Regions from separate parts of the Pseudomonas sp. R151218B TE3479 genome, predicted to be linked through region 2. Evidence: predicted binding sites of a transcription regulator. Region 2 holds the regulator's gene; the other holds the start of a gene.
The links. The regulator FliA, encoded in region 2, starts transcription of late flagellar genes. The targets are predictions, from matches to a motif close to CTAAAGTTTNNNNNNNNNNNGCCGNTAA.
Positions count from the first base shown of each region.

Region 1: the regulator FliA is predicted to act here: its motif matches at 12,590-12,617, upstream of AB7M32_RS19390 (methyl-accepting chemotaxis protein).

Region 1 covers NZ_JBRJHV010000001.1:4,527,076-4,541,998, reverse strand. Annotated here, with positions in the region: gene AB7M32_RS19450 (TRAP transporter substrate-binding protein) at 1-221, shown strand, start outside; gene AB7M32_RS19445 (transporter substrate-binding domain-containing protein) at 513-1,301, opposite strand; gene AB7M32_RS19440 (TetR family transcriptional regulator) at 1,394-2,047, opposite strand; gene AB7M32_RS19435 (arabinose transporter) at 2,189-3,418, shown strand; gene AB7M32_RS19430 (SDR family oxidoreductase) at 3,476-4,345, shown strand; gene AB7M32_RS19425 (response regulator) at 4,381-5,013, opposite strand; gene AB7M32_RS19420 (cache domain-containing protein) at 5,045-6,406, opposite strand; gene AB7M32_RS19415 (carbon starvation CstA family protein) at 6,732-8,792, shown strand; gene AB7M32_RS19410 (YbdD/YjiX family protein) at 8,808-9,005, shown strand; gene AB7M32_RS19405 (AraC family transcriptional regulator) at 9,191-10,060, opposite strand; partial or broken gene AB7M32_RS19400 (hypothetical protein) at 10,174-10,439, shown strand; gene AB7M32_RS19395 (fructose-bisphosphate aldolase) at 10,344-10,679, opposite strand; gene AB7M32_RS19390 (methyl-accepting chemotaxis protein) at 10,755-12,551, opposite strand; gene AB7M32_RS19385 (TonB-dependent siderophore receptor) at 12,805-14,889, shown strand.
Region 2 covers NZ_JBRJHV010000001.1:2,770,703-2,785,625, forward strand. Annotated here, with positions in the region: gene flhB (flagellar biosynthesis protein FlhB) at 1-153, shown strand, start outside; gene AB7M32_RS12400 (RHS repeat-associated core domain-containing protein) at 233-1,306, opposite strand; gene AB7M32_RS12405 (RHS repeat-associated core domain-containing protein) at 1,725-2,852, opposite strand; gene AB7M32_RS12410 (hypothetical protein) at 3,129-3,845, shown strand; gene flhA (flagellar biosynthesis protein FlhA) at 4,039-6,168, shown strand; gene flhF (flagellar biosynthesis protein FlhF) at 6,180-7,529, shown strand; gene fleN (flagellar synthesis regulator FleN) at 7,645-8,475, shown strand; gene fliA (RNA polymerase sigma factor FliA) at 8,472-9,215, shown strand; gene AB7M32_RS12435 (chemotaxis response regulator CheY) at 9,383-9,754, shown strand; gene AB7M32_RS12440 (protein phosphatase CheZ) at 9,773-10,558, shown strand; gene AB7M32_RS12445 (chemotaxis protein CheA) at 10,589-12,841, shown strand; gene AB7M32_RS12450 (protein-glutamate methylesterase/protein-glutamine glutaminase) at 12,890-14,023, shown strand; gene AB7M32_RS12455 (flagellar motor protein) at 14,023-14,763, shown strand; gene motD (flagellar motor protein MotD) at 14,779-14,923, shown strand, end outside.

The DNA of each region.
Region 1 (14,923 bases), 1.8 Mb from region 2:
CCGAGGCGCAAACATTCCAGCGTGAAGTCACGGCGGCGAGCATGGACAAGGCCAAGGCCACGTTGGCTGCTGCGATGACCGTCAATGAAATCACCCCGGCCGAGAAAGATCGCCTGCGTGAGCGGGTGAAACCGGTAGTCGACAAGTTCGCCAAATCCTTGGATGGCGACCTGGTGAAGACGATGTACGAGGAAATCGCCAAGGTGCGCGCGGCGCAGTGAGGTGACTGGGCCTGTCCGGAACAGACCCCATCACAGGAGGTCCCCTGTGGGAGCGAGCTTGCTCGCGATTGCAGTGGGTCAGCCAACCTCAATATGGCTGACCTGACGCCATCGCGAGCAAGCTCGCTCCCACAGTTGTTTTGGGGTAGCCCCAGGATTCGCATACGCCACAGGTCTCCTGTGGGAGCGAGCTTGCTCGCGATTGCAGTGGGTCAGCCAACCTCAATATGGCTGACCTGATGCCATCGCGAGCAAGCTCGCTCCCACAGGGATTTATGTTTCGGCCAACGGTTATTCGGCTGGAACGGCCAGCCACTGGCCAATCACCTTCTGGTAGCTGCCATTGGCCTTGCTCAGGTGCAGCCACTGATCCACGTACATCTTCCAGGTGTTGTCATCCCGTGGCAGCAGGTAGGCCTTCTCGCCATATTGCAGGTAGCGGGTCGGGTTGACGGCGCACAGGCCGGGCTTGAGTTTCTGTTGGTAGAGCGCTTCCGAAGCGTCGGTAATCATCACATCGGCTTTCTTGTCCAGCAGCTGCTGGAAGATGGTCACGTTGTCATGGAAGCTGAGCTGGCCGTTGGGCAGGAACGCCCGGACGAAGGCTTCGTTGGTGCCGCCGGCCGGCTCGACAAGGCGCACCGAAGGCTGGTTCATCTGTTCGAGGGTCTGGTAGCGCTCCTTGTCTTCGCAACGCACCAGGGGAATCTTGCCGTCCACGTCCAGAGTGGTGCTGAAATAGGCTTTCTTCTGACGCTCCAGGGTCACCGAAATCCCACCCATGCCGATGTCGCATTGGCCTGCAACCATATCCGGCATCAGGGTTTTCCAGGTGGTCTGCACCCATTGCACCTTGACGCCGAGGCTGGCGGCCAGGGAGCGCGCCATGTCGATGTCGATGCCTTCGTATTCGCCTGCTTCGGTTTTAAAGGTATAGGGCTTGTAGTCGCCGGTGGTGCACACCTTCAGTTCGCCGCGTTGCAGGACCTGGTCCAGCAGCGAAGGTGCCGGTTCGGCCAAGGCGCCGCAAGAGAGCGCCAGCAGGCCACAGAACGTCATCGAGCTTGTTATGGTTTTCATCGTGAAGGGACGTCTCGTAGCGGAGGGAAACAAGGTCAGGGAGTGTAGTAAAAGTGTTGCCAGGCTGTCACTGGAGTATGGCTGACGAACAATCAGCAGACAGCGGTCTCAAAGGGACGTCGCTGCAAGCTTCCAAGGTAGGCGCAGAACATATCGGCCATGGCGTCGCTGTAAATGGCTACGTCCTCGGGAGAGCGGGGCGCTGATGAAAAGCGCTTACCCACGGCACTGAGCGTGCTGATGACCAGGTCTCCTGCAAGGGCGCGGGCCTGTGCCGGGGCGTCTGGCAATGCTTGCAGCATGAAAGCGTCCACCGACTGTTGCACCGACATCCGCGCCGCCTGGTGCTCAGGGGCGTCACGGTAGAGAGGGGCGGCGTCGTTGAGGGCGACGCGTATCTGAGCCTCGTCGCATTCGGACTGGATGAACGCCTGCACCAAGGTACGCAGGCGCTCGAAGGGTGGCTTGAGGTTGTCTTCAAGAATCTCGCGCAGCATGTCGCTGGTTTGCCGCCATTCGTCACTTTGCAGACGGAACAGGATCGCCGCTTTGTTCGGAAAGTATTGATACACCGAGCCGACGCTGACGCCTGCTCGCTCGGCAACACGGGCCACCGTGAAACGAGCCGCGCCCTGGGTCGCCAAAACCTGAACAGCCGCTTCCAGAACTGCAGCGACGAGCTCGGTGGAGCGTGCCTGTTTCGGCTGTTTGCGCGAGGAAATCTGCGGGCTTGAGCGTTCGGACATGTGGGCATGAACCTCGGCAGGGAATGCGAATAGGAAACGCGACGGATTGTTCGTATCTTGAATGCGACGAATTGATCGCATTCTAGTCGGCTCCACAGGCAGCGTTCAACGTCACATCGCATCCTTTCCGTAGGTAGGGTTATGACACAAGACAATATTCATCTCGGTGCTTCTTCGGCGCCTCAGGCAGCCGTCGAGGCCAATCCGGCGCTCAAGCTGTTGCCGCTCACGCTGACCGTATTTATCGGTTTCCTCACGATTGGCATGCAACTGCCTGTCTTGCCCCTCCATCTGCATGACACGCTGGGCATGGGCACGCTGGTCATCGGCCTGGTGGTCGGCGCGCAGTTCGCCGCGGCGCTGTTGTCACGGGCCTGGGCCGGCAATTTTGCCGACATGCGCGGTGGTAAACGCGCGGTCATGGCCGGGCTGGTGACAGCCGCGGTTTCAGGGCTGGTCTATCTGCTTTCCCTGGCGTTCGTTGCCGCGCCGGTCACGTCGGTCTGGCTCTTGTCGGGCGGTCGGGTGCTGCTGGCAATTGGCGAAAGCCTCATTGTCACCGGTGCGCTGGGGTGGGGTATCGGCCTGGTGGGGGCGCAGCATGCCGGCAAGGTCATGGCCTGGAATGGCATCGCCATGTACGGCGCCTACGCATTGGGCGCTCCGCTCGGTGTGACGCTCAACAGCGCCTGGGGGTTTATCGGTATCGCCATGACCTCGATGTTCATTCCGTTGCTGGCCTTGGCGATTGTCGCAGGCGTGCGCGCTGTCGCTCCTACGGCGACCCGGCGTACACCGTTCTACACGATGCTCGGTGCTGTATGGGTTCCCGGCATGGGATTGGCGTTTTGCAGCGTCGGCTTTGGTGTCCTCACGGCGTTCATTGCCCTGTTGTTCGCGGCCAGGGATTGGGGCAACGCTTCCTTGGCGTTCACGGCATTCGGTGTGGCTTTCATCGCTGCGCGCCTGCTTTTCGGGCACCTTCCGGACAAGATTGGCGGCGCCCGCGTCGCGCTGGTTTGCGTATTGATCGAAACCGTTGGGTTGCTGCTGATCTGGAGCGCCGACACCGCGACCATGGCTTATTTGGGCGCGGCTTTCACCGGCTTCGGTTATTCCCTGGCGTTTCCCGGCTTCGGCGTGGAAGCGGTACGGCGTGCGCCACCGCAGGCACGCGGTCTCGCCATGGGGGCCTACGTCGCGTTTCTCGATATTTCCCTGGGCATCACCAGTCCGCTGGCCGGTTTGTTGGCGAGTGGCTGGGGTATCGGTGCGGTTTACCTGGGCGGCGCCATTGCCGTTGGGCTGTCCTTCGGGGTGGCCCTGATGCTGCTGGGAGGACAGGAAGCACAAGTTCAATACAAATCCTGAGTTTTCGATGGGTTATAAGATTTTCGGTCTCGGTTTTTTAGAACAGGAGCGTTGCATATGCACGTATTCGTTACCGGTGCCACGGGCTGGGTTGGGGCGTCCGTGATACAGGATCTGATCGCCGCCGGGCATCGGGTCACCGGCTTGGCCCGATGCGAAGAAAAAGGCGCCGCACTGGCTGCGACAGGCGCGAAGGTGATTCCAGGCACTTTGGATGATCTCGAAATCTTGCACAACGCAGCCTCGGCGGCGGACGCGGTGATTCATACGGCGTTCAATCATGACTTCTCCCGGTTTGCCGAAAATGCCCAGCAGGACCGCCGCGCCATCGAAACGTTGGGCGATGCCTTGCGGGGCTCCGACCGGCCGTTGCTGGTGACGTCGGGCCTGTTTGGATTGACGCGGGGCGCGAGTGAACTGGAAGTGGTGAGCCCGGCCTCGCCCCGCAAGTCCGAAGCCGCCGCCCGGGACCTGGCCGAGCGAGGGGTGCGTGTGGCGACGGTGCGGCTGGCGCCCTCGGTCCATGGCCTCGGCGACCATGGGTTCGTGCCGATCCTGATTCGCCTTGCCCGGGAAAGCGGCGTATCGGCTTACCCCGGTGATGGCAGCCATTGCTGGTCGGGTGTGCATCGACAGGATGCCGCGCGGGTTTATCGGCTTGCCCTGGAGCAGGGGGTGACGCAATCCGTCTACCACGCCGTCGCCGACGAGGCCGTGCCGTTCAAGGATATTGCCCAGGCGATCGGTCGTGGCTTGGGGTTGCCGGTCGAATCCCGAGACCGCGAGCATTTCGGCTGGTTCGCCCACATGGCGGGGGCGAGCATGGCGGTGTCCAGCGAATACACCCGTGCCTTGCTGGGCTGGACGCCAAGCGGCCCAGGTTTGTTGGATGATCTTGCGTTGCCGGGTTATTACCACGCCGATTGAAATGAATGACCTGTGGCGAGGGAGCGGTGTGGGGCCTAGCGGGAAATGATCCCGTGGTCGATCGCGTATTTCACCAGGGCCGCGGGCTTGTCGATGTTCAGCTTGCGGCGGATGCTCAGGCGATGGGTTTCGACGGTGCGTACGCTGATGTCCAGTTCACGGGCCATTTCCTTGTTGTTCAGGCCCTGGACCATTTTGTACAGCACCTGGCTTTCCCGCGGCGTCAGCTCATTGTCGGTGTGCGGGTCGGTGGCGAGCCGCTGGGCGATCTCGGCACTGTAGAAGGTGCCGCCGCTGATGATGGCTTCGATGGCCGCGATGATTTCCCGCGATGGCGCGTTCTTGAGCACGTAGCCGCTGGCGCCGGAACGCACGGACTCGCTCACGTACTCATAATTGTCGTACATGCTGAGGATCAGGATCTTGAGGCTGGGGTATTGCTTGCCCAGCAGCCGGGTCAGTTCGAGTCCGTTCTTATCCTTGAGGCCGATGTCCATCAGCAGCAGGTCCGGTTGGCAGCGACCGACCATTTCGATCGCTTGCGCACCGTTCTCGGCTTCGCCCACCACATCCAGTTGCGGCATCACCGACAGCAGAGCCCTGATGCCGTCGCGGACCAGGGAATGGTCATCGACCAGGGCGACGCGAATCACGGGAGGCAGGTTCATCGACGAGTGCTCTTGTTGGAGTGGGCGCACATCAGTTTTCCGTGACCGAGAGGTTCATGGGCAGCAGGATGTCCAGTTCGCTGCGGCCCGGCACGGACGTCACTTCCAGGCGTCCGCCGAAATGCTCGACCCGCTCGCGGATATTACGCAGGCCGATGCCGGCATGGCCGCGTTCCACTTGCGGGACGTTGAACCCCATCCCGTCGTCGACCACTGTCAGCCGCAAGGACTGGCTGGAGCCGAACAGGGTAATGCCGACGCTTTTCGCCCCGGCATGGCGCTCGATATTGGTCAGGGCTTCCTGGGCAATGCGAAACAGCGAGACAGGGGCGCCATTTTCGAGGCGGCAATCGAACTCGTTGCTTCGATAGGATACTTCCAGCCCGCTGCGCTGCTGGAATTCGCTGGCGAGCTGGCCGATGGCGGCGGGCAGGCCCAAAGTGTCGAGCAGGGACGAGCGCAAGTCGTGGGAGATATTACGGATCTCGCCGATGGCTTCGCCGAGTCGGTCGGTGGCGTTCTTCAGGATGCCCAGGCCATTTTCCTGGCCATTTTCCAACACGTGGCTGGCCAGTTCGAACTGGAATTTTATCGACACCAGCAGTTGGCTGATACCGTCATGCAGCTCGCGCGAAACCCGCGAGCGTTCTTCTTCCTGCAAGCTGACGATGCGCTGGTTCAAGCGTTGCAGTTTTTTGTCGGCCAGGCGATGTTCGCTGACATTGAGGGTCATGCCGCCGGCAAACACCAGCAGAACCGCCACCAACGCGATTGCGGCGATGGCTTGCATGGTGGTGTGGATGCCGTGGGCGACTTCGTCACGGGCTTGCTGGGTGGCGCGCTCTACATCTTCCAGGTAAATCCCGGTGCCGAGCATCCAGCCCCATTTGTCCAGCATCACGACATAGGCCAACTTGTCGGTCACCTGACCGGAGGAGGGCTTGTTCCAGGCATAGCGCTGGAACCCTTCGCCTGACTCGGCGCTTTTGATCAGCGCCTGGATGACCGGCAGGCCGTGGGGGTCCTTCATATCCCAGAGGTATTGCCCCACCAACTCCGACTGGCGTGCATGCATGAGGCTGCGGCCCTGACGGTCGTAGACGAAGAAGTAACCGTTGATACCGAAGCTGAGCTTGCGCAGTTCTTCCAGGACCTGCTGTTGCGCGCGCTCGTCGCCCTGGCCGTCGTTGTACAGCGGTGCGATCAGGCTCTGCGCCATCTCGACATAGTTCTTCAACTCGGCGCGCTTGCTCGCCAGGATGCTGTCTTCGATCAGTTGCGCCTGTTGATCGCCCAACTGGCGGTTGAGCGAGATCACCAGGGCGCAGATGACGGCGATGGCCAGGGCCAGCGGCAAAATCCCGAGGGCGACGATTTTGTGTTTGAGCAGCATCTGTACTCCTGTCCGGGCTCGGCGGGGAGGCGAATGGCGGCATCATATGCCAAACCCATGGGGGAGGCATAAAACCTGTGGCAGCGAGCTTGCTCGCGATGATGTCGGATCAGCCTGCCTGGATGTCGCCTGACACAATGCCATCGCGAGCAAGCTCGCTCCCACAGGGCATGGGTGTCTACGTAGAACTACGTAGATGGCCCGTACGTAGTACTGCGCATTTATTTATTGACGACTTGCAGGGATATTGGGCCGGCTCCGAATAGCCGGGGCACACTATAAAAACAATCGCCGCAATCCACTGGATATCGGCAGGAGACACGCAATGACAACCCGTCTGGTTAAACACCTCGCCTGGTTTGCCGTGGCTGTTCTGGGAGCTTGTGCGTTGAGTGTCGTGGCCTTGCGCCGCGGCGAACCTATCAACGCCCTCTGGATCGTCGTCGCCGCCGTGGCCATTTACCTGGTCGCTTACCGCTACTACAGCCTCTTCATCGCCAACAACGTGATGCAACTCGATGCGCGCCGGGCCACTCCCGCCGTGCTCAACAACGATGGCCTGGACTACGTCCCGACCAACAAACACATTCTCTTCGGCCACCACTTCGCGGCCATTGCCGGCGCAGGGCCGCTGGTCGGGCCGGTGCTGGCGGCGCAGATGGGCTACCTGCCCGGCACGCTCTGGCTGATCGCCGGCGTGGTGCTGGCCGGTGCGGTGCAGGACTTCATGGTCCTGTTCCTGTCCACCCGTCGCAACGGTCGCTCCCTGGGCGACATGGTGCGCGAGGAAATGGGCCGCATCCCCGGCACCATCGCGCTGTTCGGCTGCTTCCTGATCATGATCATCATCCTCGCGGTGCTGGCGCTGATCGTGGTCAAGGCCCTGGCCGAGAGCCCGTGGGGCATCTTCACGGTAATGGCAACCATCCCGATCGCGATGTTCATGGGCATTTACATGCGCTACATCCGCCCGGGCCGCATCGGTGAAATCTCGATCATCGGCGTGCTGTTGCTGCTGGGTTCGATCTGGCTGGGCGGGCAAATCGCGGCCGACCCGGTCTGGGCCAAGGCTTTCACCTTCACCGGGATCCAGATCACCTGGATGCTGATCGGCTACGGTTTCGTCGCGGCAGTACTGCCGGTGTGGCTGATCCTGGCACCGCGGGACTACCTGTCGACCTTCCTCAAGATCGGCACCATCGTCGCCCTGGCTATCGGCATCCTGGTCACCATGCCCGAGCTGAAAATGCCGGCGCTGACCCAGTTCACCGACGGCACCGGGCCGGTGTGGAAGGGCGGGCTGTTCCCGTTCCTGTTCATCACCATCGCCTGCGGCGCGGTCTCGGGTTTCCATGCGCTGATCTCCTCGGGCACCACGCCCAAGCTTTTGGATAACGAAACCAACGCCCGCTACATCGGCTACGGCGGCATGCTGATGGAGTCCTTCGTGGCGATCATGGCCATGGTCGCCGCTTCGGTGATCGAGCCGGGCGTGTACTTCGCCATGAACAGCCCGGCGGCGATCGTCGGCGGTGACGTGGTGGCCGTGGCCCAGACTGTCAGCAGTTGGGGCTTTGCCATCACGCCCGAGGCGCTGCAGGCGGTGGCCAAGGACATCGGCGAGACCACCATCCTGGCCCGTGCCGGCGGTGCGCCGACCCTGGCGGTGGGGATCGCGCAGATCCTGCACTCGGTGCTGCCGGGTGAGAACACCATGGCGTTCTGGTACCACTTCGCGATCCTGTTCGAAGCGTTGTTCATCCTCACGGCCGTGGACGCCGGCACCCGTGCCGGGCGGTTCATGCTGCAGGACTTGCTGGGCTCGTTCGTGCCTTCGCTCAAGCGCACCGAATCCTGGCCGGCCAACCTGATCGCCACCGCCGGTTGCGTGGCGCTGTGGGGCTACCTGCTGTACCAGGGCGTGATCGATCCGCTGGGCGGCATCAACACCCTGTGGCCACTGTTCGGCATTTCCAACCAGATGCTGGCCGGTATCGCCCTGATGCTCGCCACCGTGGTGCTGATCAAGATGAAGCGCCAGCGCTACGTCTGGGTCACGCTGCTGCCGGCTTCCTGGCTGTTGATCTGCACCACCACTGCGGGCCTGATCAAGCTGTTCGACGCCAACCCGGCGATCGGCTTCCTGGCCCTGGCGCGCAAATACAACGATGCCCTGGCCGCCGGCCAGATCCTGGCCCCGGCCAAGAGCATCGAGCAGATGCAGCACGTGGTGTTCAACGCCTACACCAACGCAACGCTGACGGTGTTGTTCCTGTTCGTGGTCTTCAGCATCCTGTTCTATGCGCTCAAGGTCGGCATCGCTGCCTGGGGCACCAAGGAACGCACGGACAAAGAAGCCCCATTCCAGGCCCTGCCGGACGCTTGATAGAGGATTGCAACGATGTTCAATGACTTGAGTCGCCTGGGTAAATACCTCGGTCAGGCCGCCCGCCTGATGGTCGGCATGCCCGACTACGACAACTACGTCGAGCATATGCAAACCAAGCACCCGGACAAACCGATGATGGACTACGAGGCGTTCTTTCGTGAACGCCAGGAGGCCCGTTACGGTGGCAAGGGTGGGCCCAAGTGCTGTTGAACCGCTGATTGCCAGTGGATGATGTAACCCTTGTGGGAGCGAGCTTGCTCGCGATGGCGGAGTGTCAGTTAACGATGATGTCGACTGATCCAACGCCATCGCGAGCAAGCTCGCTCCCACAGTTGTTTTGGGTTGGGTCTCAAGATGTGCATACACCACAGATGAGTTGAAAGCTGCCTGTTCCATCATTGCAGCGGAATATAGACATCCGTTTGCCATTGATCCTGCGGTGTCTCGGGATAAACGCTCAGGTAGTGGAAGAACAATGGATGGTCTCGCAGCTCCTCCCCACTGGTAGGCAGCCAGTCGCGGTAAATCGGATAGATCGTTTCACCGATATGGTCCGGTGACCCTGTGTGCCGTACCACAGCGCAACGACCGCCGGGAATGACGCGCTCTTGCACGCTGGATTCATTTGGCTCCACGGCTTCGTGAATCTCGCCGCAGATGGCGAAGCGAAAGTCTGGGGGAGGTGTCGTATCGGGGTTGTTATAGGGAATGCCAAAGGTGCGACTCGAAAGTACTGGCGACTGTCCGCTCTGTATGCGCCACTCGATGAACTTGCGCACGCTTTCATTTACCTGCCCGCCGGGCCCGCAATGCTCTAGCGCAGCGACTCTGACTTCGGGGAATTCCACGATTCGTACTTGCATGATGATGTTCCTGGAAAAGTGAGGGATGGTGAACACCGCATTCCAGACTTGCCAGTTCGGCTCCTTCCTGAATGCACTCGGCGTCATGCCGAACGCCCGCCTGAACGCCCTGCAAAATGCCTCGGGACTTTCAAACCCTGCACCGAATGCGGCGTCCAGTATCGAATGATCCGCGAGGGCGGCCAGGCGATGGGCTGCCCGTCGTAGCCGCATCAGTTGCACATAACGTGAGACCGGCACGCCGACGAAAGCGGTGAATTGACGGTGGAAGTGAAAGGCCGAAAAGTTCGCCACACGGCTCAGCCTCTTGACCGACAGGTCACCTTCGAGATTGTCATCGATGTAAGCGAGCACCGCGTTGAAGCGTTCGGTATAAGCAAGGGGCGTGGATGTGTCGGACACTGGCAAGGGCTCTTGGAAGTACGGTCGGTCATAAGATCGGCGATAACGATGGGAGGGTGCCTAGCCGGGTTTGCTCAACTCCTGGCCAGCAAGACCGACTGGGAGGCCACCATCGCCCTGGCAGCCTGCAATGGCCGTGCAACGATGCCGCACCGGACGGCACGCCGACCATGCACATCGAGCAGTGCGTGTGCGGAAAAGGACGTTTCATGCTCACTGGCTAGTGCGCACTGAAGAGAAGGTCAACGGCCGCTATCCGCTGCCGCTGACCACCGGGCGTATCCTAAGCCAGTACAACGTCGGCGCCCAGACCCGGCGCACCGAGAACGTGGCCTGGCACAAGAAAGACCGCCTGGAAATCCATCAGACCGACGCCGAGTACGTCTGCCATATCTTGCACCAGGATCCGGGCGACATTGGTGATGGTGTTGATGTCGCTCGTTTCCGAATCTCGCAGGCTGGTGCAGGCCACCAGCGTCAGGTAATCGAGTGTGGCGTGCAGGCGTTCGCTGACACAGGCGTGGCGTTCGGGCAGTGGGGCTTGGGGGTCGATCAGCAGGACGGGGTGGGTAGCTGCGTGTGGGTTCGCAGACCGGGCATGCGGAGGAGCCTGGCAGATCCGAAGATCTCCCACAGTTGTTTTGGGGGAGTTTCAAGAGGTGCATACACCACAGATCCCTTTTTGAGTGCACCCTCACTCCGCCAACAACACCGCCGCATCGAAGCCCACCCGCAAGTTGCCCCAATGGCGGCCGCTGAAGAAGAACGGTACGTCGATCTCGGTCATGATTTCCCCGGTATCGCGCAGGTAGGTCTGCAGCAGGAAGCGCTGGACGTTGCCCGCCGCGCGCAGGCCGATCGGGTCGTTGAAGATTCGCTTGTTGCGACACACCGGCAAATCCACCGCCCGGTCGCCGGTTGGCGGCTTGGAGACCCAACTGTTGTTCACCGGGCAGTAGCCCTTGCTGTCGACAATGAACGAAACCTTGCCCCCCGGCGTGCTGCGGGTGAGTTTGTCGCATTCTTCCTGGCAGACCTGGGCAAAGCGTTCGGTGTAGCTGGCCATGTACTGCTTGGGATCGGTACCGGGTATCAGTTGGTAATTCTGATCGAACAGGTTCAGACCTTCGCGTTGCAGCGCCTCCAGGCGGACCTGAAGCGTGTCGCGGCACTCGCTGGCACGGGTGATGGCGGCATCCAGCTTGCCGTGGCCGAGCACGAACCGGCCCAGCAGCGCCTGGACCTTTTCGGCCACGCCAGACAGGTCGCGAGTGGCCGTTGCCGAATGCTGCATGCGTTGGTCGATCAACTGGCTGTCGGCGTGAATCTGGGTCACCCGGTCGTTGATTCCGGTGTTGCTGTCGGCGAACTGTTGGATGTGGGTCGCGATGTCCGCCAGCTTGCCGTTGGTGGATTCGAAGTCGACGATCATGCTTTCGAAATGGCCAGAGGCGCGCTCCACCACTTTCTGGGTTTCCCGGGCGCTGTGGCTGATCTGCGTGGTCTGTTCGTGGGTGGAGCTGACTTCCTCGAGCATGGCGTCGATGTTGCGTGAGATATCGTCGGTGGCCCGGCTGACATTCTGTGCCAAGGTGCGCACTTCATCGGCCACCACCGCGAAGCCACGGCCACTTTCGCCGGCCCGGGCGGCTTCGATGGCGGCATTGAGGGCCAGCAGGTTGGTTTGGGCAGAGATCTGCTGGATCAACCCGACAATCGACTTGATGCTTGAGGAACGCTGGTTCAAGGCGCTCACCAGGGTCGCAAATTCACCGAGGTTGCTGGAAATTTCACTGATGTTGCCGGTTACTTCCAGTAGCTCGGCGTAGGAGTCGCGGGCCATGCTCAGGTTCTGGGCGGTGGTGCTGGAGATGCCCTGGGTCTGGCGCGAGACTTCTTCGATGCGGCCCACGGCGGTGTTGCTCTGGTCCATCACTTCCTTGGCGAAGCGGGCCTGGTGGGTGGCACTGTCGCTGGAGTCGCTGATGTTCTTCAGCGAGCGGGCCGACTCGACGGCGATGTGCACAGTCAGCGCTTGGACATTGCTGATGATCTCCCGCTGCTTGGCCAGGAATCGGTTGCAGGTGCCAGCCAACACGCGGATCTCGTCGTGGGTCACCAGCGGCAGGTCCTTGGACAGGTCGCCTTCGCCGTTGGCGATCTCTTCCAGGGCCTTGGTCATGGCGGTGACGGGGCGCACGATGAGGTGGCGGAAATACCAGACCATGAAGCTGATCATGCCCAGCGTCAGGACCGCACCGAAGAGCAGGGCATGGGTAAGGCTGTCGAGCCGGCCTTCGATCTGCCCCAACAAGGCACCGTCCAACTGTGCGTTGCGCAACAGCAGCAGGATCTCGGCACGGGCGCTGACCGCCACCCAGTACAACAAGCCACTGACCAGCACCAACAGGAAAAGACTCGAGAGCTTTTTGGTGAGGGTATCGAAAAACTGCATTTCGATAGACTCGTACAAGTCCTTCAACGTCTGCATGCCGCTGCTCCTGGGCAAAAAAATCTCTTAATGGAATACATTCGACCGCGAGCGCCAAAGCTTTAGGGCGATGGGGCAATTTGATATCAGTCTGTGGGAGCGGGCTCGTTCCGACAGACGTTTGGGGTGATCATCATTTGATACAAAAGATTTACTGGGAATTATTCTCAAAGTATATTCGCTCTCATTAACGACCCTTCCATGAGTGCGCGTCTTGAATCGTTCCACCCCCCTCGCAAATCGCAACGTCTTCATTAAGTGTGTGTTGCCAACCCTGTCCTGCTGCTTCATTGCAAGCCCTTTGTGGGCACAGGACGCTGTCGAACTGCCGGCCACGGATATCCAGGGCAGTCGTGTCACTCAGGATGAGGGCTATACGACGTCGCAAGCCAGCACGGCGAGCAAGAGCGATGTACCGATCAAGGAAGAGGCGCAGTCGATCAACGTGGTGACCCAACAGACCCTGGCGGACTACCAGGTACGCTCGCTGAACGACGCGATGAAGTTCGTCAGCGGCGTCAGCCAGGGCAACACCCTGGGCGGCTCGAGGGACTCGTTGGTCAAGCGCGGGTTCGGCACCAACGACGACGGCTCGATCCTGCGCGACGGCGTGCGTTCGAACCTGGGCCACAACTTCAGCGCCACCACCGACCGCGTCGAAGTGCTCAAGGGCCCGGCCTCGATGCTGTACGGCGCGCTGGAGCCCGGCGGCCTGATCAACGTCATCAGCAAGAAACCGGAATACACCCCAAGCACCACGCTGAGCGGCTCGGCCTACAGCGAAGGTGGCGGCACCATGGCCCTGGACACCACCGGGCCGCTGGGCGATACCGGCCTGGCCTATCGCCTGATTGCCGAGCGCGGTCACGAGGACTACTGGCGCAACTATGGCGTCAATGAGAGCACCCTGGTGGCGCCGTCCCTGGCTTGGACGGGTGAGCGGGCCTCGTTGAACCTGAGTTATGAGTACAACGAATATTCCAATCCGTTTGACCGGGGCACGGTGTTCACCAACGGGCATCCGGCCGGTATCGATTATGACAAGCGCCTCGATGAGCCTTGGGCCAAGAGTGTCGGTATTCGCGAAACGGCGACGGCGCGGTTTGAGTATGAGTTGAGCGACGCGTGGAAAACGCGGGTTACCTATGGTTGGAACAATGATCGGTACAGTCTTTCGATTGCGCAGCCGAGCCTGTCGAAAACCGGTGTTTTTCAGCGAGCCGCCAATGGCGCTCATTACGACGACGAAACTCGTTATGCCAGTTGGGATTTCATCGGCAAGCAGGAGTTGTTCGGCCAGCGCCATGACCTGTTGGTTGGTATCGATAATCAAGTGTCAGATCAGTTTCGTGGCAAGACCTACCGTGGGGATGCGCAAGGAGGGTTCGACATCACTGCGCCGGTTTATGGTGGGTTGGCAGAACCCAGCAAGCTGAATGCAAAACAGAGCAACCTGAGTAACCAACTGACCTCCAGCTCCATTTATCTCAAGGACAACTGGCATCTGGATGATCGCTGGATACTGGTCTTCGGTGGTCGCTACCAGCATTACGACCAATTCGCCGAACAAGGCATGATCCAGCGAGAGGGGGTTCGCGACGATAATGGCGACGCCTTCGTTCCATTCCTGGGATTGGTCTATAAAGCTGCCGAGACCCTGTCTCTTTATGGTAATTACAGCCGTTCATTCAAGCCTAACGATACCGTCGACGACAACCTCAGCACCTTCAAACCGGAAGAAGGGCGTAGCTATGAAGTGGGTGCCAAATACGACCCGATCCCTGGGCTGAATATCAATCTCGCCTTGTTCGATATCGTCAAAAAGAACGTGGTAACGACCACTGTAGTCGGCGGAAAGAACATTGCAGAAGCCGCTGGCAAGGTGGGTTCCCAGGGCCTGGAGCTTGACATCACTGGCCGCCTGGCCGACCGCTGGGACCTGATCGGCACCTACGCCTACACCCACACGGAGATTCTCGACGATCCGGATGACGAAGGTCACCGTCTCTCCGACGCGCCTAAACACACCGCCAGCCTCTACCTGTCCCACCACCTGAACGTACCCGCCGAATTCGGCGCCTGGCACGCCGGTGCCGGCGCTCGTTACGTCGGCGAACGCGCCGCCAACAACGCCAACGATTTCTGGCTCAGCAGCTACACCGTCGCCGACGCCTTCCTGCGTTGGGACGCGCCGGTGATGGGGCACAAGACCTCGTTGCAGTTGAACGTGGACAATCTGTTCGACAAGCAGTACTACCCGTCCTCCACCGGCAGCCAGTTGCAGGTCAATGTCGGCGAGCCGCGTACCGCCAAGCTGAGCGCCAGCGTGACGTTCTGATTCTGCTGCGCTGAAACACAAAATGCCCGGGACC
Region 2 (14,923 bases):
CTCGATCAGGAAATCCCTGGAGGCCTGTACTTGGCCGTGGCCCAGGTATTGGCCTACGTCTACCAGATCCGCCAGCACCGCGCGGGCAAGGGCAAGCGCCCCGAGCCGCTCAAGGATTTGCCGATTCCTCCGGATTTGCGGCGTGATTCCTGAGTGAGCTTTGTTCGCGAAGCATGCTATGTGTCGACTAAGGCTGGAGCTCAAAGGCAGGAAGATTTGCCGATTTGCGGCGTCACTCGAGTCCCGTTCTGTATAAAAGCTCATCCAAAGACGTAGACGGAATCTCTTTCGCTTTTATATCCTCAATTGAAGTCGGGTCGACTCCCGGTAAGCGTCCGGACTTTGCGTCGTGTAGTACTGCGTTGAATGCAAGACGGTGATCAAGTTCTCTGTATGGGGCTTTTGAAATGAGTTGTTCTGCTGCGATCTTATTTTCAATGTGATTTTGAAAGTTAATTTCCGAGTAATTACGTATCGCTTTCTTGTCCTTTATTCTCAGCTGTTGGAACTTGGCTTCGTTGTAATTAGTTAGCTTGGAAAAGGCTAGCTCTTGAAGCGTCGGATTCTTGGGGACTTGTATCTTTTTTTCGACTTCAAATGTGTGAGTTAATTGATTGTCGGTGTTAAATATTCGTCTGGTTGTGGTTGTTTTTAATATGTCATGGCTTTGCTTGCCTATGATGCGTTCCACGACATTTGTATCAATGGTTGTGTGTTGCACCTCGCGCGGAGTCGTGCCAGATCTCGCTTTTGAAAAAAATTTTATAATCCTTGTAAAAAAACCAGCCGTCCCGTTCGGATCTCTCCTGTTTATCGGGTCGCCAGTACAATACGCATAAGTGTTCACACCACCGACGCCAAACGGACTAAAACGATCCGGGCTATTAAATCGCATCAACACCGGGTTAAAAGCCCGATAACCATTTCCCAGCAAATAATGCCCCGTCACCGAGTCTGCTCTTTCTCCATTGAAACCGAGCAGGCTCAGCAAGCCGCCGCCAGCAGGGCGATGGCCATAGGGTGAATAGGCGAAGGACTGCGATTTGTTGGCGGCGAGGGCCTGTAATACCGAGCGATGTTGATCGGTCGCCACCAGCGTTGCTTGTCTTATGTTGCCCAAGGTTTCGGTCAGGGCCAGCAGGTGCTCATCGTGCTGAACAATTGATCGGTTGATGGCGCCTTCGATTTCCGTAGCCAGGCGGGACTTACAATAAAAGCGCTGGACAGGCGCATGAGTTGACACGGATTGGCCGGTGAGGCGATCCAAGGGGTCATAACTGTAAACGCAGAGACGCGTGGCTGGCATGATCGACACTCCGTTCGGATGAGGTCCAAGAGGATTGTCGAGGCTCGACGTAGAAAGGGGAACTGGCAGAACTGTTAGTGGTATTTGCTGCATCCTGCCGATTGCGCCGGATTTGCGGCGTGATTCCTGATGAGCGTAGCGGCATGACCGAGCGGTTAATCTCCCTGGTCCAGGGAATTAACTTCCGGGAGGTTTTAGCAATTTCCGATGGGAAAGACTGCTTCAACGAAGCTTGTATTCCCGAGCCTTGTGGCGAGGGGACTGTTCCCGCTGGGCTGCGCAGCGGCCCTGAGCTTCAAGCGGTTGCTGCGCCCCCGTCTATTCCAAATGCCAATAGAGTGATGCTTGACCCTGGCACTGGCGTAACGTCTATCAGGTCCGCCATCACTGTACCGGCAAGGCAAGCGCCCCGAGCCGCTCAAGGTGATCTGCGAATCCCGCCGGATTTACGGCTTGATTGGTCGAAACTCTCAAAACGTCTAATTTTTTCCCTTAACTTGGCAACATTTTCGAACTTCGCAGGTTGTAGGTAATTAATCATAGCGGGATCAACTCCTGGTAGCTTTCCTTTTTTCGCGTTGCTTAATACGGTGTTGAATATGAAGCGTTCATTGATGGGGTAGCCGGAATGAATAATTCGGTCCCTTTCTTTCTCAAGATGATTGTTGAGATTGGTGTGAGAATAGCGTTCATCGAATGAAATATTTTCAAGTGGTTTGAAGTCGGTTATTTTTGAGTAAGCTATTTCTTTTAATTTAATATTTTTGGAAGTTATTATCCACATATCATTGTGTGTTGTTATGGGGGGCAAGAAGTCGGAGGAGGGTGCGACGTCGGGCGTCCAAGTGTAGTGGTCGTGGTATTTTCGTTGGGTAGTATGAATTATATGAATGTTTGTGTTGTCTGAAAATGACTTGGGGGCGAATTTTAGACTCTCGAACGTGCAGTAGGTGATGAACGACATTTTTTTTTCAAAAACAGCTGTGGGGCCACTGAGCTTATTTGGAGTGCGAAGTAAAACGCCTGCCGTCCCGTTTGGGTCGATCATGTTGATCGGGTCGCCTAAACAATAGGCGTATGGATTTATTCCCCCTTTTTTGAATGGACTAAAACGATCCGGGCTATTAAATCGCATCAACACCGGGTTAAAAGCCCTATAACCATTTCCCAGCAAATAATGCCCCGTCACCGAGTCTGCTCTTTCTCCATTGAAACCGAGCAGGCTCAGCAAGCCGCCGCCAGCAGGGCGATGGCCATAGGGTGAATAGGCGAAGGACTGCGATTTGTTGGCGGCGAGGGCCTGTAATACCGAGCGATGTTGATCGGTCGCCACCAGCGTTGCTTGTCTTATGTTGCCCAAGGTTTCGGTCAGGGCCAGCAGGTGTTCATCGTGCTGAACAATTGATCGGTTGATGGCACCTTCGATTTCCGTAGCCAGGCGGGACCTACAATAAAAGCGCTGGACAGGCGCATGAGTTGACACGGATTGGCCGGTGAGGCGATCCAAGGGGTCATAACTGTAAACGCAGAGACGCGTGGCTGGCATGATCGACACTCCGTTCGGATGAGGTCCAAGAGGATTGTCGAGGCTCGACGTAGAAAGGGAAACTGGCAGAACTGTTAGTGATATTTGCTGCCTTCTGCCGATTGCGCCGGATTTGCGGCGTGATTCCTGAGTCCGGCCGATAGCCGAAAAAGATCGCTCTTGGGTCGTATGCCCCCTGCACCTGTTAGTTCTGACAGTAGACGGACCTCTTCCCTGGTCATCTAATTTGGATACCTCCATTGACTTCATCTCTGCTGTCGAGTGAGGCGAAGCGCGGTGGAGCTGCGTCTGTTCACTGTCGAGGGCACGGGCATGGCAAGGCTAATGTACAAGCATCTTGAAGGCATGAGCCTGGAGTTTCTTTCAGGAACGGTGGAGGCAAATGCTGGCGAGCGGGCCATCCGCTGTTCGTTCACGTTCGACATGAGGCTCGACTACACGCGCTTCGTGAAGCTGGCGAACGAGTACATCCCGGGCTATCTGGACAGCCCGATCAACGCTATCCGGCCTGAGTTGGAAGGTTTGGCCTACCACGTTTCATTCAATTATCTGGGCGGCGCGGCGGGCAATATCGGCAGCAACGCTGCGTTGTTCCGTCTCTTCGTCAATCCCAATGATTACCAGAACAATTGGTCAAGTGGCGAGCTGCAAAGGCGCTATGGCAAGCCTGAATTTGAAATCTTTGGTTCGCGCTTGCGCATGAACGCGCGCACAGACTTTCGATGGGAAGATCCCAAGCGGATGATCGAAATCGCCGATTTGCCGATCATTTGGTTCCAGTGGGCCCTGGGACTGATGGAGGGACATGACGTTTCGCCTGATTCGCCGCCCTCTGATACCAAGGCGCCTGCGACGAAAGTCGTCGGCATGTATCCCAGTGACGAACTGGTTGATATCGGAGAAGGGCTTCAGATCTTCAAGGGCATGCGATATGTCCGGGGCTCAACGCTGAATTTTGGTCGAATTCTGCAGGAACAGATGCTTATAGCGTAGTGATCGGCATGGCGTGGTGGGTCGTCAGCCTCTGACAGGCGCCATTGCGCCATCGCGAGCAAGCTTTGCTCCCACAGCCTGCGTGCAACGCTTCTATGCCAGCCTCCGGCGAAAGTTGGAAGGCTTCTTGCAATACCCCGTCTGCGCCCCCTTCGGGCGTCAAAAGTTTGCTTCACAGGAACGGGGAAAATCGGTGGATCGCTCACAGTTACTCAGCACCGCGCGCAGCAATGTCGTAGACCTCAGCCGGGGCAATCTGGGCGTGCCGCTGTTGCTGCTGGTCATGCTCGCCATGATGATGCTGCCGGTGCCGCCGTTCCTGCTGGACGTGTTCTTCACGTTCAACATTGCCCTGTCGATCGTCGTGCTGCTGGTGTGCGTCTACGCCCTGCGGCCACTGGATTTCGCCGTCTTCCCCACCATCCTGCTGGTGGCCACACTGTTGCGCCTGGCGCTGAACGTGGCGTCCACCCGTGTGGTGATGCTCCACGGCCAGGACGGGCACGCCGCCGCCGGTAAGGTGATCCAGGCCTTCGGTGAGGTGGTGATTGGCGGTAACTATGTGGTCGGTATCGTGGTTTTCGCCATCTTGATGATCATCAACTTCGTCGTGGTGACCAAGGGCGCCGGGCGGATTTCCGAGGTGAGCGCGCGTTTCACCCTCGATGCGATGCCCGGCAAGCAGATGGCGATCGACGCCGACCTTAACGCCGGTCTCATCGACCAGAGCCAGGCCAAGCTGCGTCGCCTGGAAGTGGCCCAAGAAGCCGAGTTCTACGGTTCCATGGACGGTGCCAGCAAATTCGTGCGCGGTGACGCCATCGCCGGCCTGCTGATTCTGTTCATCAACCTGATCGGCGGCATGGCTGTCGGCATCTTCCAACACAACATGTCGTTTGGCGACGCCGGCAGGGTTTACGCCTTGTTGACCATTGGTGACGGTTTGGTGGCGCAATTGCCATCACTGTTGTTATCCACAGCGGCCGCGATCATGGTGACCCGTGCTTCGGGCTCCGAAGACATGGGCAAGCAGATCGGCCGGCAGATGTTCGCTTCGCCCAAGGCCCTGGCCGTCGCGGCCGGTCTGATGGCCGTGATGGGCCTGGTGCCGGGGATGCCGCACATTTCCTTCCTGACCATGGCCGCCGCCGCCGCGGGTGGTGCCTACCTGTTCTGGAAGAAGCAGAACGTGCAGAAAGTCCAGGCTCTGCAAGAGGTCAAGCGCCAGCAGGAACTGCTGCCGTCGCCGGCCCGTGCCATGGAAACCAAGGAGCTGGGCTGGGATGACGTGACCCCGATCGACATGATCGGCCTGGAAGTCGGCTATCGCCTGATTCCCTTGGTCGACCGTAACCAGGGTGGTCAGTTGCTGGCGCGGATCAAGGGGGTGCGCAAGAAGCTCTCCCAGGACCTGGGCTTCCTGATGCCCACTGTGCACATTCGCGACAACCTCGACCTGGCGCCGAGTGCCTATCGCCTGACCTTGATGGGGGTGATTCTGGCCGAAGCCGAGATCTACCCCGACCGTGAATTGGCGATCAACCCGGGCCAGGTCTATGGCAGCCTCAACGGCATCACCGCCAAGGATCCGGCTTTCGGCCTGGAAGCGGTGTGGATCGAAATCAGCCAGCGGGCCCAGGCCCAGTCCCTCGGTTATACCGTGGTGGACGCCAGTACCGTGGTGGCGACCCACTTGAACCAGATCCTGTACAAGCACTCCAGCGAGCTGATTGGCCACGAAGAAGTCCAGCAACTCCTGCAAGTGCTGGCCAAAGGCTCGCCAAAACTGGCTGAAGAGCTGGTGCCGGGCGTGGTTTCGTTGTCGCAGTTGCTCAAGGTGCTGCAGGCGCTGTTGGCCGAACAAGTGCCCGTGCGCGACATACGCAGTATCGCCGAGGCCATCGCCAACAACGCCTCCAAGAGTCAAGATACCGCCGCCTTGGTGGCTGCGGTTCGGGTCGGCGTGTCCCGCGCAATCGTCCAAAGCATTGTAGGCACTGAGTCTGAGCTGCCTGTGATCACCTTGGAGCCAAGGTTGGAACAGATATTGCTCAATAGTCTGCAGAAGGCAGGACAAGGCTCGGAAGAGGGTGTTCTGCTGGAGCCAAGCATGGCCGAGAAGCTGCAGCGTTCGCTGATCGAAGCAGCCCAGCGGCAGGAGATGCAAGGCCAACCGGTGATCCTGCTGGTGGCCGGTCCGATTCGCGCGATGCTCTCGCGATTCGGTCGCCTCGCGGTCCCGGGGCTGCATGTGTTGGCGTACCAGGAAATACCGGACAACAAGCAAGTGACCATCGTTGCGACAGTAGGGCCCAACGGCTGAGGTAGTGGTTTATGCAAGTGAAGCGTTTTTTCGCCGCCGACATGCGTCAGGCCATGAAACTGGTTCGTGACGAGCTGGGCGCTGAAGCAGCCATCATTGGCAACCGTCGTATCGCCGGCGGTGTCGAGCTGACGGCGGCCCTGGATTACAAACTGTCTGCGCTGGCCCCGCGGGTTCCGAACATGGAACTCGAAGACGAGCTGCGCAAGACCCAATCGCGCATCGCCAGCGCCCAGGCCGAACTGAGCCTGCGCAGCAGCGAAGGCGAGGGTGCCGCGGGCACCAATCGTCAATTGTTCGCCGGCCAGCCGCTGACCGCGGGCCTGCCGTTGACCGCTGCCGAGCCGCTGATCGAGCAGGCCCAGGCCGAACCGCGTCGTCCTGAGCCGGCACCCGCCGCGCCTGCCCGCGGGCTCGACCCGCGCGCCCTGGACTCGATGCGCTTCGAACTCAACAGCCTGCGCGAACTGATGGAAGTCCAACTCGGCTCCCTGGCCTGGAATCAGCTGCAAGGCAGCCGTCCGGCCCAGGCCAACCTGTGGCGTCGCCTGCAACGCATCGGCTTGTCCGGCCCGTTGTCCCGGGACCTGCTGGCGCTGATCAATGGTATCGAAGAGCCTCGCCAGGCCTGGCGCATGTTGCTGGCGCACCTGGCGCGGATGATCGCCACGCCGGAAGTCGAGCCGCTGGAGGAGGGCGGGGTGATTGCCATGGTCGGTCCTGCCGGCATGGGCAAGACCACCACCCTGGCCAAGCTCGCCGCCCGTTATGTACTCAAGTACGGCGCCCAGAGCATCGCCCTGGTGAGCATGGACAGTTTCCGCATCGGTGCCCAGGAACAACTCAAGACCCTGGGCCGGATCCTCAATGTGTCGGTGACTCATGTGGATCCGGGCCAATCCCTGGCCCAGGCGCTCGAGCCGCTGCTGCGCAAGCGCGTCGTGCTGATCGATACCGCAGGCCTGCAAGCCAGCGATCCGGCCCTGCGCATGCAGCTCGAAAGCCTGGCCGGACGCGGTATCAAGTCAAAAAATTATCTCGTGTTGGCAACCACCAGCCAGAAACAGGTTCTAACCGCCGCATACCACAGCTACAAGCGCTGCGGACTGGCTGGCTGCATCCTGACTAAGCTGGACGAAACGGCAAGCCTGGGCGAGGTGTTGAGCCTGGCGATCGGTCATGAACTGCCGGTGGCCTACCTGACCGATGGGCCGCGGATCCCGGATGATTTGCATCTGCCGCGCCGTCATCAACTGGTCAGCCGTGCCGTGAGTGTGCAAATGCAGGAAGAACCCAGCGAAGAAGCCATGGCTGACATGTTCGCTGACATCTACCACAGCCCGACCAAACAGGTCGGCTGAGGTAATCATGAATATTTTTTGTACCTACATCGATGGTCTGCCATGCATTGTTCCTTATGCGAACGCGCAGCCAGTAATGTGGCCTCCGTCTAAGAAGACAAGGTAAAGAACGAACATGGGCAGCATGCATCCCGTACAGGTGATCGCGGTGACCGGCGGCAAAGGTGGCGTCGGGAAGACTAACGTGTCAGTGAACTTGTCCCTGGCTCTGGCAGAGCTTGGCCGACGGGTCATGCTGCTGGACGCCGACCTGGGCCTGGCGAACGTCGACGTGCTGCTGGGGCTTACCCCCAAACGCACCCTGGCGGACGTGATCGAGGGCCGTTGCGAACTGCGCGACGTGCTGTTGCAGGGGCCGGGCGGGATTCGCATCGTGCCGGCTGCCTCCGGTACCCAGAGCATGGTTCACCTGACCCCGGCCCAGCACGCGGGCCTGATCCAGGCCTTCAGCGACATCGGCGACAACCTCGATGTGCTGGTGATCGACACCGCGGCCGGCATCGGCGACTCGGTCGTCAGTTTCGTCCGCGCCGCCCAGGAAGTGCTGCTGGTGGTCTGCGACGAACCGACGTCCATCACCGACGCCTACGCCCTGATCAAACTGCTGAACCGCGACTATGGCATGAACCGCTTCCGCGTCCTGGCCAATATGGCCCAGAGCCCGCAGGAAGGGCGCAACCTGTTCGCCAAGTTGACCAAGGTCACCGATCGTTTCCTGGACGTCGCCCTACAATACGTCGGCGCCGTGCCGTACGACGAAAGCGTACGCAAGGCCGTCCAGAAGCAACGTGCCGTTTATGAAGCTTTTCCTCGTTCCAAATGCGCGCTGGCGTTCAAGGCGATCGCCCAGAAGGTCGATACCTGGCCACTGCCGGCCAACCCCCGCGGGCATCTGGAATTTTTCGTCGAGCGTCTTGTGCAACAAACAGCAGGGCCCGTGCTATGACAGCCAGCGGTTACAACCATCTCTACAAAAAATCGGCACGGGACGCCCAATACGAATTGATCGAGCGTTATGCGCCACTGGTCAAGCGTATTGCCTACCACTTGCTGGCGCGGTTGCCGGCCAGTGTCCAGGTGGAGGACTTGATCCAGGCCGGCATGATCGGCCTGCTTGAAGTGTCGAACAAATACGACGCCAGCAAAGGTGCCAGTTTCGAGACTTATGCCGGTATCCGCATTCGCGGGGCGATGCTCGATGAAGTCCGCAAGGGCGATTGGGCGCCGCGTTCGGTGCACCGCAATACCCGCATGGTCAGTGACGCGATTCGGGCAATTGAAGCGAAAACCGGGCGTGACGCTAAAGATCATGAAGTTGCGGCCGAACTCCAGTTGAGTCTCGACGATTATTACGGGATTTTGAACGATACCTTGGGCAGTCGCCTGTTCAGTTTCGACGACCTGTTGCAGGACGGCGAACACGAAGGGCTGCACGAGGATAACGCGAGTGCTCACATGGAGCCGTCGCGTGACCTGGAAGATGAACGTTTCCAGAGTGCGCTGGCGGATGCGATTGCCAATTTGCCGGAGCGTGAGCGGCTGGTCTTGGCGCTGTACTACGACGAAGAGCTGAACCTCAAGGAAATCGGTGAGGTCCTGGGGGTCAGCGAATCGCGGGTCAGCCAGTTACACAGCCAGTGCGCGGCCCGTTTGCGGGGGCGTTTGGGGGAGTGGCGAGCGCGTTGACAGGCAGTGTGGGGACACTGCGACGAGGCTGGCCTGGCAGGTGCTGCGCCAGTCTCCATCCGTTGTGCTCCAGACCGTTGTCGAGTGTTGTGCCGGATTTGATTGAAATGGCGCGTCCAGGTGCTGGGCGCGTTTAAGACTGCTTGGAGGTCGAATTGGACAAGAACATGAAAATCCTCATCGTTGATGACTTCTCAACGATGCGGCGGATCATTAAAAACCTGTTGCGTGACCTTGGGTTCACCAACACGGCCGAAGCAGATGACGGGACCACTGCGCTCCCGATGTTGCACAGTGGCAACTTCGATTTTCTGGTCACCGACTGGAACATGCCGGGCATGACCGGTATCGACCTGCTGCGCCAAGTGCGTGCCGACGAAAAACTCAAGCATCTTCCGGTGCTGATGGTCACTGCCGAAGCCAAGCGCGAGCAGATCATCGAAGCGGCCCAGGCCGGTGTGAACGGCTATGTGGTCAAACCCTTCACGGCCCAGGCGTTGAAAGAGAAGATCGAAAAAATCTTCGAACGCATCGGTTAACGGCGCCACGGGGGAGCTATGGACAACGAATCTTCAATGGGCGATTTCGAATCGACCCTGAAAAAACATGCCCGCGAACTGGTCGACAGCCTTGAAAAAGGCCGCTTTGGCGATGCGGTTCAAATGATCCATGAGCTCAACCAGACCCGTGACCGCGGTCTGTATCAGGAAGTGGGCAAGCTCACGCGTGAACTGCACAGCGCGATTGTCAATTTCCAGATCGACCCGCACATGCCGCAGGCCGAGGAAGTCTCGCAGATCACCGACGCCACCGAGCGCCTGGGGTATGTGGTCAAGCTGACCGAAGCCGCGGCCAACCGCACCATGGACCTGGTGGAGAGCGCAACGCCGCTGGTCAATGGCCTGAGCGAAGACGCCCAGGCCTTGAGTACCGACTGGGGCCGGTTCATGCGTCGTGAAGTCGGTGCTGAAGAGTTTCGGGAGCTGGCCCGTCGGGTCGACGGTTTCCTGACGCGCAGCAGCACCGAGAACCGCGCCGTGGCAAGCAACCTCAACGACATTCTGCTGGCCCAGGACTATCAGGACCTGACCGGTCAGGTGATCAAGCGCGTGACCCAGTTGGTCACCGAAGTTGAAAGTAATCTGCTCAAACTGGTGTTGATGGCCAGCCAGGTCGACCGCTTTGCAGGTATCGAACACGACCGTGAAGCGATGCTCGCTGAAAAAGATCCACAAAAACATCTCTCTCAGGGTGAAGGTCCGCAAATTCATGCCGATAAAAGAGAAGACGTTATGTCCGGTCAGGACGATGTGGACGATTTGCTGTCCAGCCTTGGATTCTGAGTTTTAGCCCTGTTTTAGGAGCAGCCATTAATGAGCTTCGGCGCCGATGAAGAGATCCTTCAGGATTTCCTGGTTGAGGCCGGCGAGATTCTAGAGCAACTATCCGAACAACTGGTCGAGCTGGAAAGCCGACCTGATGATGCGGATCTGCTCAATGCAATTTTTCGCGGTTTCCACACTGTAAAAGGAGGCGCCGGCTTCCTCCAGCTCAACGAGCTGGTGGAGTGCTGTCACATTGCCGAGAACGTGTTCGACATCCTGCGCAAGGGTGAGCGTCGTGTTGACTCGGAGTTGATGGACGTGGTGCTCGAAGCGCTGGATGCGGTCAACAGCATGTTCAGCGAAGTGCGCGAGCGCTCGCCGATTACCCCTGCTACCCCTGAGTTGCTCGCCGCGCTGGCACGCCTGGCCGAGCCGCAATCGGCTGACGAAGCGGCGCCGGTTGCCGAAGCGGTGGTTGAAGAGCCGGTCGCCGAAGAATCGGGTGACATTACCGATAATGAGTTCGAACAGCTGCTGGACTCCCTGAATACCGTCAAGGCCCAGGCCGAGGCGCCGGCCGCTCAGGTCGCACCTGCTGCGCAGGGCGCCGGGGCTGGCAGCGATGAAATCACCGATGCCGAGTTCGAGTCGCTGCTCGACCAGCTTCACGGCAAGGGCCAGTTCGCGCCGGATGCGGTCGTTCCGCCGACGGCCCCCGCCGCCCCGAAAGCGGCTGGCGACAGCTCCGACATCACCGACGACGAATTCGAAGCGTTGCTCGACCAGTTGCACGGCAAGGGCACCTTTGCCGTTGACGCGCTGGATTCGGCCATCGCTTCGGCGCCGACGCCGGCCAAGCCTGCCGCCGCTGCCGCTGGCAGCGATCTGATCAGCGACCACGAATTCGAATCGCTGCTCGATGAGCTGCATGGCAAGGGCAAGTTCAGCGAAGTCGGTACGGCGTCTGCCGCGCCTGCCGCCACCGCGGCGGCACCGGCGGCCAAGGCTGCTGCGCCCAAACCCGCAGCCAAGGCACCGGAACCCAAGGCCGAGCCCGCCAAGCCTGCCGCTGCCGCCCCGGCGCCAGCCCGGGCTCCGGCGGCTGCGCCAGCGGAAAAACCGGCCAGCGAAGCCGAGACCACCGTTCGGGTCGACACCGCACGCCTGGACGAGATCATGAACATGGTCGGCGAACTGGTGCTAGTGCGTAACCGTCTGGTGCGCCTGGGTCTCAACAGCCAGGACGAAGCCATGTCCAAGGCCGTGTCGAACCTCGACGTGGTCACGGCCGATTTGCAGACCGCGGTCATGAAGACCCGGATGCAGCCGATCAAGAAAGTCTTCGGGCGCTTCCCGCGCCTGGTTCGCGACCTGGCTCGCCAGCTCAAGAAAGAAATCAACCTGGAACTGGTGGGTGAAGAGACCGACCTCGACAAGAACCTTGTCGAGGCCCTGGCCGACCCGCTGGTCCACTTGGTGCGCAACGCGGTCGACCACGGCATCGAGTCGCCGGAAGAACGCGAAGCCTCGGGCAAGGTCCGCAGCGGCAAGGTGATCCTGGCCGCCGAGCAGGAAGGTGACCACATCCTGTTGTCGATCTCCGACGACGGCAAAGGCATGGACCCGAACGTGCTGCGTTCCATCGCGGTGAAACGCGGCGTAATGGACAAGGATGCCGCCGACCGCCTGAGCGACACCGAGTGCTACAACCTGATCTTCGCCCCGGGTTTCTCGACCAAGACCGAGATTTCCGACGTTTCGGGCCGTGGCGTGGGCATGGACGTGGTGAAAACCAAGATTTCCCAGCTCAACGGTTCGATCAACATCTATTCGACCAAGGGCCAGGGCTCGAAGATCGTCATCAAGGTCCCGTTGACCTTGGCGATCATGCCGACCCTGATGGTGATGCTGGGCAACCAGGCCTTCGCCTTCCCGCTGGTCAACGTCAACGAGATCTTCCACCTCGACCTGTCGCGCACCAACGTGGTGGACGGCCAGGAAGTGGTGATCGTACGGGACAAGGCATTGCCGCTGTTCTACCTCAAGCGCTGGCTGGTCAGCTCCGCAGCTCATGTGGAGCAGGGCGAGGGCCATGTGGTGATCCTTTCGGTGGGCACTCAGCGGATCGGCTTCGTCGTCGACCAGTTGGTGGGCCAGGAAGAAGTGGTCATCAAGCCGTTGGGCAAGATGCTCCAGGGCACCCCGGGCATGTCCGGCGCCACCATCACCGGCGACGGCCGCATCGCGTTGATTCTCGATGTGCCAAGCATGCTCAAGCGTTACGCCGCCCGGCGTATTTGATTCTGGAGGGGGGCGGCCCAGAGCCGCGCCTCGTCTAACGGAGTGTTTATGGTAGTTAAAGTCCTGGTGGTGGACGATTCGGGTTTTTTCCGTCGCCGCGTCTCGGAAATTCTTTCGGCGGACACGAGTATTCAGGTCGTCGGTACCGCGACTAATGGCAAAGAGGCGATCGATCAGGCCCTGGCACTCAAGCCGGACGTGATTACCATGGACTACGAGATGCCGATGATGGACGGCATCACGGCCGTGCGGCATATCATGCAGCGCTGCCCGACCCCGGTGTTGATGTTTTCGTCCCTGACTCACGAAGGCGCCCGGGTAACCCTCGATGCGCTGGACGCCGGGGCGGTGGACTTCCTGCCGAAGAATTTCGAAGACATTTCGCGCAACCCCGACAAGGTCCGGCAGTTGCTGTGCGAAAAGGTCCACAGCATTTCCCGCAGCAATCGTCGTGTCGGTGCCTACAGCACTCCGGCGCCGGCCCCGGTTGCGGCGCCAAGCCCTGCGCCAGCGCCGACGGCATCGGGCAGCTTCAATCCGGCCCCGGTACGCAGCGCCCCGGCACTTGCGCCGACGCGTTCGGCACCTGCCAGTGCAACGTCGCCGGCACCCAAGCGCAAAGCCTACAAGCTGGTGGCGATCGGTACGTCCACAGGCGGCCCGGTGGCGCTGCAACGGGTCCTGACCCAGTTGCCGGCCAACTTCCCGGCTCCCATCGTGCTGATCCAGCACATGCCCGCGGCGTTCACCAAGGCGTTTGCCGAGCGTCTGGACAAGCTGTGCAACATCAGCGTCAAGGAAGCCGAGGATGGTGACATCCTGCGTCCGGGGCTGGCCTTGTTGGCGCCGGGTGGCAAACAGATGATGATCGACGGCCGTGGCGCGGTGAAAATCCTGCCGGGCGATGAGCGCCTGAACTACAAGCCTTGCGTGGACATTACCTTCGGTTCCGCGGCCAAGTCCTACGGTGACAAAGTTCTGGCGGTGGTGCTCACCGGCATGGGCGCCGACGGTCGCGAAGGCGCACGGCTGCTCAAGCAGGGCGGCAGTGCGATCTGGGCCCAGGACGAAGCCAGTTGCGTGATCTACGGCATGCCGATGGCCATCGTCAAAGCCGATCTTGCCGACGCGGTGTACGGGTTGGACGACATCGGTAGACACCTGGTCGAGGCCTGCCTGTAATGGATGTGCTCAGCCTGATTGGCATCATCATGGCGTTCGTCGCCATCATTGGCGGCAATTACCTGGAAGGTGGTCATCTGGGCGCGTTGGCCAACGGTCCGGCGGCATTGATCGTGCTCGGTGGCACCATTGGCGCGGCGCTGTTGCAGTCGCCCATGAGCGCTTTCAAGCGCGCCATGCAGGTGCTGATCTGGATTCTGTTCCCGCCCCGTGTCGACCTGGCCGGTGGCATCGACCGCGTGGTGAACTGGAGCCTGACCGCTCGCAAGGAAGGCCTGCTGGGCCTGGAAGGGGTGGCCGACGCCGAACCCGACAGCTACTCGCGCAAAGGCCTGCAATTGCTGGTGGACGGCGCCGAGCCGGAAGCCATCCGTAGCATCCTGGAAGTGGATTTCTACACCCAGGAAAGCCGCGACATCGAGGCGGCCAAAGTATTTGAAAGCATGGGCGGTTATGCGCCGACCATCGGCATCATCGGTGCGGTGATGGGCCTGATCCATGTGATGGGCAATCTGGCCGATCCATCGCAGCTGGGCAGCGGTATCGCCGTGGCGTTCGTCGCCACGATCTACGGCGTGGCGAGTGCCAACCTGGTGCTGCTGCCCATCGCGGCCAAGCTCAAGGCCATCGCGTTGCGCCAGTCGCGCTATCGCGAAATGCTGCTGGAAGGGATCCTGTCGATCGCCGAAGGTGAAAACCCGCGCTCCATTGAGTTGAAGCTCCAGGGCTTCATGGATTAATGGGGGATATGGCGCATGGCACGTCGCAGGCATCGTGAAGAACACGTCAACCATGAACGCTGGCTCGTTTCCTACGCCGACTTCATCACGCTGCTGTTCGCTTTTTTCGTGGTCATGTATTCGATTTCGTCGGTCAACGAAGGCAAGTACAAAGTGATTT